Thermobifida alba: one gene and its partner. The protein of the gene in region 2 interacts with the protein of the main gene of each other region in a pairwise test. Links are inferred from orthologs where the notes say so. Each region holds a gene or a part of one and is shown on either strand. Other genes may lie near its edges.

What was found.
Region 1: the proteins of FOF52_RS01830 (region 2) and FOF52_RS21035 interact in binary tests that used the Escherichia coli proteins (3 or more experiments, as listed by UniProt). The link is inferred for Thermobifida alba from one-to-one orthologs.

The regions. Positions count from the first base shown.
Region 1 is NZ_CP051627.1:4,697,657-4,701,954, reverse strand. What follows is about bases 1-2,952. They hold FOF52_RS21035 (cysteine desulfurase family protein), read right to left. Parts: upstream 2,087-2,952; coding sequence 914-2,086; downstream 1-913. Other genes in these bases: FOF52_RS21030 (Crp/Fnr family transcriptional regulator), read left to right, coding at 2,435-2,952; FOF52_RS21040 (DUF695 domain-containing protein), read left to right, coding at 1-824. In the rest of the region: more of FOF52_RS21030, read left to right, coding at 2,953-3,088; FOF52_RS21025 (hypothetical protein), read left to right, coding at 3,195-3,968; FOF52_RS21020 (hypothetical protein), read left to right, coding at 3,968-4,298. UniProt on the Escherichia coli protein: Master enzyme that delivers sulfur to a number of partners involved in Fe-S cluster assembly, tRNA modification or cofactor biosynthesis. Catalyzes the removal of elemental sulfur from cysteine to produce alanine.
Region 2 is NZ_CP051627.1:403,459-408,452, reverse strand. What follows is about bases 1,786-4,487. They hold FOF52_RS01830 (sulfurtransferase TusA family protein), read left to right. Parts: upstream 1,786-2,869; coding sequence 2,870-3,106; downstream 3,107-4,487. Other genes in these bases: FOF52_RS01820 (carbohydrate kinase family protein), read right to left, coding at 4,123-4,487; rpsD (30S ribosomal protein S4), read right to left, coding at 3,185-3,796; ctaC (aa3-type cytochrome oxidase subunit II), read right to left, coding at 1,786-2,500. Also shown: ctaD (aa3-type cytochrome oxidase subunit I), read right to left, coding at 1-1,510; FOF52_RS21845 (hypothetical protein), read left to right, coding at 1,485-1,607; more of ctaC, read right to left, coding at 1,601-1,785; more of FOF52_RS01820, read right to left, coding at 4,488-4,994. UniProt on the Escherichia coli protein: Sulfur carrier protein involved in sulfur trafficking in the cell. Part of a sulfur-relay system required for 2-thiolation during synthesis of 2-thiouridine of the modified wobble base 5-methylaminomethyl-2-thiouridine (mnm(5)s(2)U) in tRNA.

The sequences.
Region 1 (4,298 bases), 4.3 Mb from region 2 along the record:
CCGACGACGAGGCCCGCGTCCTGGCCGAGCGCTGGTACCGCGCCGCCCCCGAGGACGCCGACTGGGCGTTCTTCCCCGCGCGTCCCGCCGACCACGCCCAGCTCACCCGGGCGACGACCTGGGACGACCACGAACTCGACCTGGCGCACACGTCGGTGTCGCTGCGCGTGGACCACTCCAGCGGACAGATCGAGGTCGGGGTCTACCACCCGGACTTCATGTTCCTGCCGGAGGAGACCCGGCGCGAGGTCGCCGAGCACGTGGTGCTGCTGGCCGTGGGCGAGGACGACCTGGTGCGCTGGATCGGCTCGGTGCACCCGCTGGTGGAGAAACCGCTGGACCCGCTGCCGCCGACCTCGATGCCCTCGGTGGTGCGGCAGCTGTCCGGGATGGGCGGCGGAGGCGGCTGGGTGACCCTGCAGGGCCGGATTCCGCTGCGGGGGGCGCTGCAGTTGTCGGCGCGCTATCCGCTGCACCGCCGCGACTACCCCGCGCTCACCCTGTACGCGCAGGTCATGGTCTCCTACGCGGAGACCGACGAGGACCGCCTGCCCACCGGGGCGTCGGCCTCGGCGCTGGAGGCCTACGCCCTCGGGCTGCGCGAGATGCTCGGCTCCAACGGCGCGCTGTTCGCCGTGCAGACGGTCGGCGGCCAGCGGGTCCTCCACTTCTACCTGGACCCGGAGTCGGGCATCCTGCCCGAGTTCGAGAAGGCCGCCCGGGGCTGGTCGGAGGGCCGGGTGTTCGTCACCAGCGCGCTGGACCCCGAGTGGCGCACCATCGACCAGATCCTCAAGCCCATCCGCAAGCAGTTGGGGCGCTGAGCCCCGCCGGGGCGCCGCGCCGCCGGCGGTCCGGTCCCCGGAGCCGTTTCCGGCCCTCCCGATGACGTCGGGACCAGGGTCGTGGCCGGTCAGCTCCGGCGGCGGGCGCGGGCCTCCCGCGCCCGTGCCACGGCCGGGCCGATGGCCTCCGCCAGGGCCTTGACGTCGGCGGAGGTGGAGCCGCGGCCCAGGGAGAAGCGCAGCGCCTCCCGCGCGGTGTCGGGATCGGCGCCCATCGCCAGCAGCACGTGGCTGGCTTGGGAGACCCCCGCCGAGCAGGCCGAACCGGTGGAGCAGCAGATGCCCTGGGCGTCCAGCAGCATGAGCAGGGCGTCGCCCTCGCAGCCGGGGAAGCCGAGGTTGGCGATGCCCGCCAGGCGCTCGGCGGGGTGGCCGTTGACCCGGACGTCGGGGACCGCCGCGCGCACCGCGTCGACCAGTTCGTCGCGCAGTGCCGCCAACTGGGCCGCGTGCTCGGCGCGTTCGGCGACCGCCAGGCGCACCGCGGTGGCGAAACCGCGCAGCAGCGGGGTGGTCAGCGTCCCGGAGCGGACGTCGCGTTCCTGGCCGCCGCCGTGCAGCACCGGCACCGGGTCGACGCCGCGGGCCAGCAGCAGCGCCCCCACGCCGACCGGTCCGCCCAGTTTGTGCCCGGTGACAGTGAGCGCCGACACCCCGCTGGCGGCGAAGTCGACCTCTTCGACGCCCACCGCCTGCACCGCGTCGGTGTGGAACCAGATGCCGTGCTCGGCGGCGACCGCGGCGAGTTCCGCGACCGGCTGGACGGTGCCGACCTCGTTGTTGGCCCACATCACCGAGACCAGCGCGACGCTCGCGGGGTCGCGTTCGATCGCCGCGCGCAGCGTCTCGGGGGAGAGCCGCCCGCAGGCGTCCACGGGCAGCTCCTCGACGAGCGCGCCCTGGTGGTCGGCCATCCAGTGGGCCGGGTCGAGGACGGCGTGGTGCTCAACCGCGCTGACCAGGATGCGCCGCCGCGCCGGGTCCCGGGCGTGCCGCGCCCAGTACAGGCCCTTGACCGCGAGGTTGTCGGCCTCGGTGCCGCCGCTGGTGAACACCACCTCGTGCGGGGTGCAGCCCAGGGCGTCGGCGAGGGTCTCGCGGGCCTCCTCCACCACCCGCCGGGCCTGCCGCCCGGCTCCGTGCAGGGAGGACGCGTTTCCGAGAACGCCGAACCCGTCCGTCAGGTCCGCGAGCACCTCGGGACGCACCGGAGTCGTGGCGGCGTGGTCGAGATAAACCATGACTTCTCCAGGATACGGCCGAGAGCCGGACGGGGGGTTTTCGACCTCATGGCGGACGGCAGACCCCGCGGGCTGTTCCGTTCGACCAGGTTTCCGGCCTCCCCTCCCCGGCGTACCGCTGCGATCGCAACGCGTTCGGCTTCCCCGTGCCACCACACCGATGTCCTGACGAGCCCCGACGAGTGCTCTGAAGGGCCGATGACGGCACACCTGAAGTCAATTTGACAACCGAAAACCGGTTTTTCTCCTCAGGCGAAATCTGGAACTCCATCCGAATTCACCATGTTTGTCGGCCCGCCCTGGCAGAATCTTCTGTAATTTCCTCGTCGTCCCGGAGATCCGGCATCCATGAAGCTGCGCCAATTGATCCCCCCTGAAACCTGGGATGAACTGCTCCGCATCGGCACACGTCGCGTGTTCAGGGCCGATTCCCCACTCATGCTCCAGGGAGAGCCGCCCACCTTCGTCCTGGCCCTGACCGAAGGAACCGTCAAGATCACTGAAGACACCGACGATGGCCGACAGGTTCCTCTGGCTCTACGCGGCCCCGGCGACCTCTTCGGTGAGACCGGAGTGCTCCTCGAACAACCTCGCAGCGCAACGGCGTGGACCACCACCAGGTGCGTCGGCCATGCCATTCCCGCACCAACGTTCCGCTCCTTCGCCGAGCGCTGCAAACTGCACACCGACATCTACCGCCTGTCCGTGGCCCGTTTCCTGCAGCGCGAAGAGCACCTGAGCAACCTGCTGTGTCACACACCCGACGTACGCATGGCCCGTCTGCTCGGCCACCTGGCTGACGAGGTGGGAGAACCGCAGGGTGCCAACGTGGTCATCCACATCGGCATGAGCCGCGAAGAACTCGGACTCATGGTGAGGATGAGCAGGGCCACGGCCATCGACACCCTCCACCGGCTCCAGTCCCTCGGGCTCATCAGGTGCGGCAGGAAACGGATAGAGGTACTGAACCGAAGCGCTCTCCAGCGTTATTCCTCCGACTGACCCCGTGGTGTGATCCGACCCACTCGACAGGGTCCAGAATTCGACGGTCCCGCCAACAGATCCGGGAGACCCTCTTTTCACCCAACAGAACGGTTTGGAGGAAGACGTGAGTATTCCCCACTGGGAGAAACTGCCGCCCTACCGCGCCGTGGTCGCGGTGGACGCCCGCGACTTCAGTTCCCTGGACAGTGCCGGCATGCAGCGGGTCAACGAGAGTATCCGGGGCCTGCTCGCCCAGGCCATGTCCGCCATCGGCCTCAGTTCCTCCTGGGAAAAGCACTACTTCGGCCAGCACACCGGTGACGGGTACGTGGCGGGGCTCGACCCCGAGTACCTGCCCGCACTGGTCGGTTGCTTCCCGGAGGCACTGTGCGCCCTGCTCCGCGAGCACCCGCGTCCCGACGGGAAATCCTTCCAGCTGAGAGTGAGCCTCCACATCGGCCCGCTGCCGGACGACGGCCTCGGCGTGCCGATGGTGGAGACCCACCGTCTCCTGGATGATGACGGCCTCCGCCGCCTCCTGGCCCGTGCCACCCCGCGGCGCACCCCTTTGGCCATGATCGTCTCCGACCGGGTGTACGAGGACGTGTTCTCCAGCGGCCGGGCCACGGGCGGTGTGAGCGCGGAGGAGTTCACCCGGCATCTGGTCCGGGTCAAGACCTTCGAGAAACCCGCCTGGGTCCACATTCCGGGCATCGACTGGAACCTGGTCGACCGCGGACTGCTGCTCTCCGGCTCTCCTTCCCAAGAAGACCGGGGGCAGAAAGTGTCTCCCCCGGAAGGACCACAGCAGGCGCCATCGGCGGGGGGCATCGTCGCGAGCCGCGGCGACCGCAACTTCGTGGGCTACAACCAGACCATCCACGGTGGAGGCCACTGATGAGCGACGACCTCACCCCGTCCCCCGCTAATCCCAGCGGCGTTCACGACCACCCAACGGTCTACGCCCGGGGAGACAACAACATCCTGGGTATCAATCAGGAGATCAGGCAGTACATCTTCGACCAGGGTTTTCTTCCTGTCACGGAGATCTCGGACACCGCGTTGGCCCCGATCCGCGAGGGCCTCTACGTGGCGCCCCGCTCCACCGAGAACTGGGACGACCTTCCCGAACTCCTGGCTGCTCACGGGGTCCTGGTGCTGGTCGCCCCTCCCGGAACTGGTCGGCGTACCACCGCGCTGCACCTGCTGTCCGAACTCCTCCCCGAGG
Region 2 (4,994 bases):
GCGGCAGCGAGGTGAAGTTGTGCCGCGGCGGCGGACACGAGGTCGCCCACTCCAGGGAGCAGCCGTAGCCCCACGGGTCGTCCACGGTGACCTTCGGCGCCTTCTTGTGGGTCACCCAGACGTTGTAGAGGAAGAACAGCGTGGAGGCGCCCAGGACGAACGAGCCGATCGTGGAGATCTGGTTGAGCACCGTGAACCCGTCGCTGGGCAGGTAGTCGGCGTAGCGCCGCGGCATGCCCTCCGCGCCCAGCCAGTGCTGCACCAGGAAGGTGCCGTGGAAGCCGAAGAACAGCGTCCAGAAGTGCCACTTGGCCAGCGTCTCGTCGAGCATCTTCCCGGTGAACTTGGGCCACCAGAAGTAGAAGCCCGCGAACATCGCGAACACCACGGTGCCGAACACCACGTAGTGGAAGTGGGCCACCACGAAGTAGGTGTCGGTGACGTGGAAGTCCAGCGGCGGGGAGGCCAGGAGCACTCCGGTGAGTCCGCCGAACAGGAAGGTCACCATGAAGCCGATGGTGAACAGCATCGGGGACTCGAAGGTGAGCTGGCCGCGCCACATGGTGCCGATCCAGTTGAAGAACTTCACGCCGGTGGGCACCGCGATGAGGAACGACATGAAGGAGAAGAACGGCAGCAGCACCGCGCCGGTGGGGAACATGTGGTGCGCCCACACCGTGATCGACAGCCCCGTGATGGCCACGGTGGCGCCGATGAGGCTCTTGTAGCCGAAGATCGGCTTGCGGCTGAACACCGGCAGGATCTCGGTGGCGATGCCGAAGAACGGCAGCGCGATGATGTAGACCTCCGGGTGGCCGAAGAACCAGAACAGGTGCTGGTAGAGGATCGCGCCGCCGTGCTCGGGGTTGAAGACCTGCGCACCGACGATGCGGTCGGCGGCCAGGCCGGCGAAGGAGCCGGTGAGCACCGGGAAGGCGATCAGCACCAGGACGCTGGTCAGCGCCACGTTCCAGGTGAAGATCGGCATGCGGAACATGGTCATGCCGGGCGCGCGCATGCACAGGATCGTGGTGAGGAAGTTCACCGCGCCGAGGATGGTGCTCAGGCCGCTGATGGCCAGGCCCATGATCCACAGGTCGCCGCCGAGGCCGGGGGAGCGCACCGCGTCCGACAGCGGCACGTAGGCGAACCAGCCGAAGCTCGCCGCGCCGCCGGGGGTGAAGAACCCGGCCAGCACGATCAGACCGCCGAACAGGAACAGGTAGTACCCGAACTGGTTGAGCCGGGGGAAGGCCACGTCGGGCGCGCCGATCTGCAGCGGCACCAGCGCGTTCGCGAACCCGACGAACAGCGGCGTCGCGAACAGCAGCAGCATCACCGTGCCGTGCATGGTGAACAGCTGGTTGTAGGTCTCGTTGTTCATCAGCTGCATGCCGGGGAACATCAGCTCGGCCCGGATCAGCAGCGCCATGATGCCGGCGACGATGAAGAACACGAACGAGGTGATCAGGTACATGTACCCGATGACCTTGTGGTCGGTCGACGTCACCAGGTTGACGATCTTCGAGCCCGGAGCGGGCCGCCGCGCTGCGGCGGACGCCCGGACGGTCGTCGTCGGAGTATCAGCCGTCGTCGTCATCTACTGATCATCCTCTTCTTCGGCCGTGGCCGCGGCGTCGTCCTCAGCCGTGGCCGCGGTGTCGGAGGAGTCCTGGTCTGCGGATTCCTGGGTGGCCGTGTCCAGGCCCGGGTCAGGAGCGGGAGCCTCCTCCTGCACGTCGGGGACCGCGGGCAGCTCCTGGGGGTTGGCCTTCTGCTCCTCGATCCAGGCCTGGTACTCCTCGGGGGTGACCACCCGGAGGGTGAAGAGCATGCGGGAGTGGTCGTAACCGCACAGCTCCGCGCAGCGGCCCTCGTAGTCGCCCTCGACGCCGGGCTTGATCTTGACCTGGAACTCGTTGGGGTGGCCCGGGATGGCGTCCATCTTGAACGCGAACGCGGGGATCCAGAACGAGTGGATGACGTCCGGGGCGTCCAGGTCGAAGTGCACGACGCTGTCGCTCGGCAGGACCAGGACCGGCAGCTCGTCCTTGCTGGTGGACGGGACACCGGCGACGGAGACCGGGTTGCCGTTGACGTCCAGCTCCTCCTCGTACGTGAACTGCCAGCTCCACTGGAACGCGTTCACGTCGACGTAGACGTCGGCGGGCTCGTCGGTCTCCATCAGGTAGGTCTGGTCCCGGGCGGTGAAGTAGAACAGCACCGAGACGACAATGACGGGCAGAACGGTGTAGAGCGCCTCGATGGGCATGTTGTAGCGCACCTGAGGCGGAAGCTGCTCGGAGCGCTTGCGGTGGGCGATCACCGACCAGATGATCAGCCCCCAGACGAGGATGCCGACCGCGAACGCCGCCACCCACGAGCCCTGCCAGAGCGTGAGGACACGCTCTGCCTGCTCGGTGATCGGCTCCGGCAGCCCCAGACGAGTGAACTCGTTCGACGCGCAGCCGGTCGCGGCCACAGCCAGCGCGGCGAGCATGGCGCCGCGTGGTGCCCATCGGCGCAGCGCGTGGCGCCGATTCCTATGGCGGGTCGGACTCACGGATTGCCTTCCCAGCGGTGATGCCGCACCGTGTGTGTGCGGGCGGGTCCTATGTCTCAAAAGCCTGTCAAGCGGAAACATTATCGCGAACGCCCCAGCGCCCGTCTCCGGGGACCGCTGGTCAGCGTGTTGCACAACGTCCGTTGTGAGGGCGCAGCCCTGACCGTAACCTCGGCAGCCCCTGAAACCGCAGGACTGGCTAAGGCGAGGTTATCGCCGTGCTCACGAGCCGTCTCACCGGGTGCCTTTTAGCCGCCTGCCGGGGTAAAGATTAGGACACACCACCCTCGGACAAGGAGACTCGCGGTGCTGGAGCAGCCTGTGCTGACCATCGACGCGATCGGCCGCAAGTGCCCCGTGCCGATCATCATGCTCGCCGGACGCCTGCGGGAGGTGCCGATCGGAGCGGTGATCGCGGTGACGGCCGACGATCCGGCGGCGCGCACCGACATCCCGGCGTGGTGCCGGATGAAGCGGCACACCTTCGTCGCGGAGGTCCCGCTCAGCCGGGGCAGCGCCTTCCACGTGCAGCGCATGTACTGACCGGCACGCGCGGTCCCCCGCGACGGCGAGGGCCGCACACCTCCCGGGGAGGCGTGCGGCCCTGGCAGCCGACGCGGGTCAGCGGGCGTAGTACTCGACGACGAGCTGCTCGTCGAAGGGCACCGGAACCTGCTCGCGCTTGGGCCGGTCCACCACGGCGATCCGCAGGTCCTTGTGGCTGACGGCGAGGTAGCCGGCGATCTTCTCGTCGGCGTGCACGCCCTCGGCGGCCTCCACAAACGGGACCATGGTGCGCGACTTCTCCCGCACACCGATGATCTGGCCCGGCTTGACCTGGTAGGACGGGATGTCCACCTTCTTGCCGTCCACGGTGATGTGCCCGTGGGTGATGAACTGGCGGGCCGCGTAGATCGAGGCGGCGAAGCCCGCGCGCAGCACCACCGTGGCCAGGCGCAGCTCCAGCTCGGCGATCATCTCCTCACCGGTACGGCCCGCACGCTTCTTGGCGTTCTCGTAGACGCGGGCCAGCTGCTTCTCCGACAGGTCGTAGTACCAGCGCAGCTTCTGCTTCTCGGCCTGGCGGACGGCGTAGTCGCTGGTGGAGCGGCGCACCCGGCGGCCGTGCTCACCGGGCGGGTAGGGGCGCTTCTCGAAGTACCTGACCGCCTTACGGGTCAGGGGGGTGCCAGCGCGCCGGGACAACCGCACCTTGGGTCCGGTGTAGCGCATTCGAGTCCTCCGTTTTCGGTTCTCGGAAAAGGCGGGAATCCCAGGTAAGGCTCGCCTGGTTCTGGGAGGCGTCGTGGGACGGCCCAGCCCGTCCGCCACGGGACGGGTCTGTTCCCCACCGCCGCGGTGACCCCGCACGCGGCGGCCTTGGCGATGTTCCCGGCACGCGTCTCAGCGCCCGGGCCGGTTCATGCCGAGCGCGCGGACCAGAACAGGTCGACGGCGAGATGCCCGGACACGAGGGTCGGTCATCTACTCTACGCGGGTCCGGCCACTGCCCCGACCACCGAACCGCCCGTCCCCGCGACCGTGCGGGGCGGCGGGGCTCAACCGGGCATGCGGTCGGCGACCTCGGCGGCCGCGTCGTCGCCGTAGGAGCGGGCCAGCCGGTCCAGGAGGCTCTGGGGGGTCATGCGGTACTCCTGCGGCCCGCTCACCTCCAGGCAGTGCGCGGCCGCGGCGTTGCCGACCTGGGCGCAGCGGTCCGGGTCCAGGCCCCAGGAGACGGCCGCGAGGAACCCGGCGCGGAAGGCGTCGCCCGCGCCGGTGGGGTCGACCGCCTCGGAGACGTGGGCCGCGGGCACGTGCAGGCTGGGCTCCCCGGCGCGGTCGACGCGCACCCCCTTGGCGCCCAGGGTGGTCACCCGGGTCCGCACCCGGGTGAGCAGCTCCGCGTCGCTCCAGCCGGTCTTCTGCTCGGTCAGCGCCTTCTCGTACTCGTTGGCGAACAGGTACTCGGCGCCCTCGACGAGGGAGCGCACCTGGGGCCCCTCCATGCGGGCGAGCTGCTGGGAGGGGTCGGCGGCGAAGCTCAGCCCGCGCACCCGGCACTCCTCGCTGTGGCGGACCATCGCCTCGGGGTCGTTGGCCCCCACCACGACCAGGTCGAGGCCGCCCAGGCGCTGGGCGAGCGGCCACAGCTCGATGTTGCGCGCCTCCGCCATCGCCCCGGCGTAGAAGGAGGCGATCTGGTTGTGGTCGCGGTCGGTGGTGCACACGAACCGCGCGGTGTGCCGCATCTCGGAGACGTGCACGCCCGAGACGTCCACGCCGTGCCGCTCCAGCCAGGCGGCGTACTCGGCGAAGTCCGCACCCACCGCACCGACCAGGACGGGGTTGAGCCCCAGGCAGCCCAGGCCGAAGCTGATGTTGGCGGCGACCCCTCCCCGGCGCACCTCCAGTTCGTCGACGAGGAAGG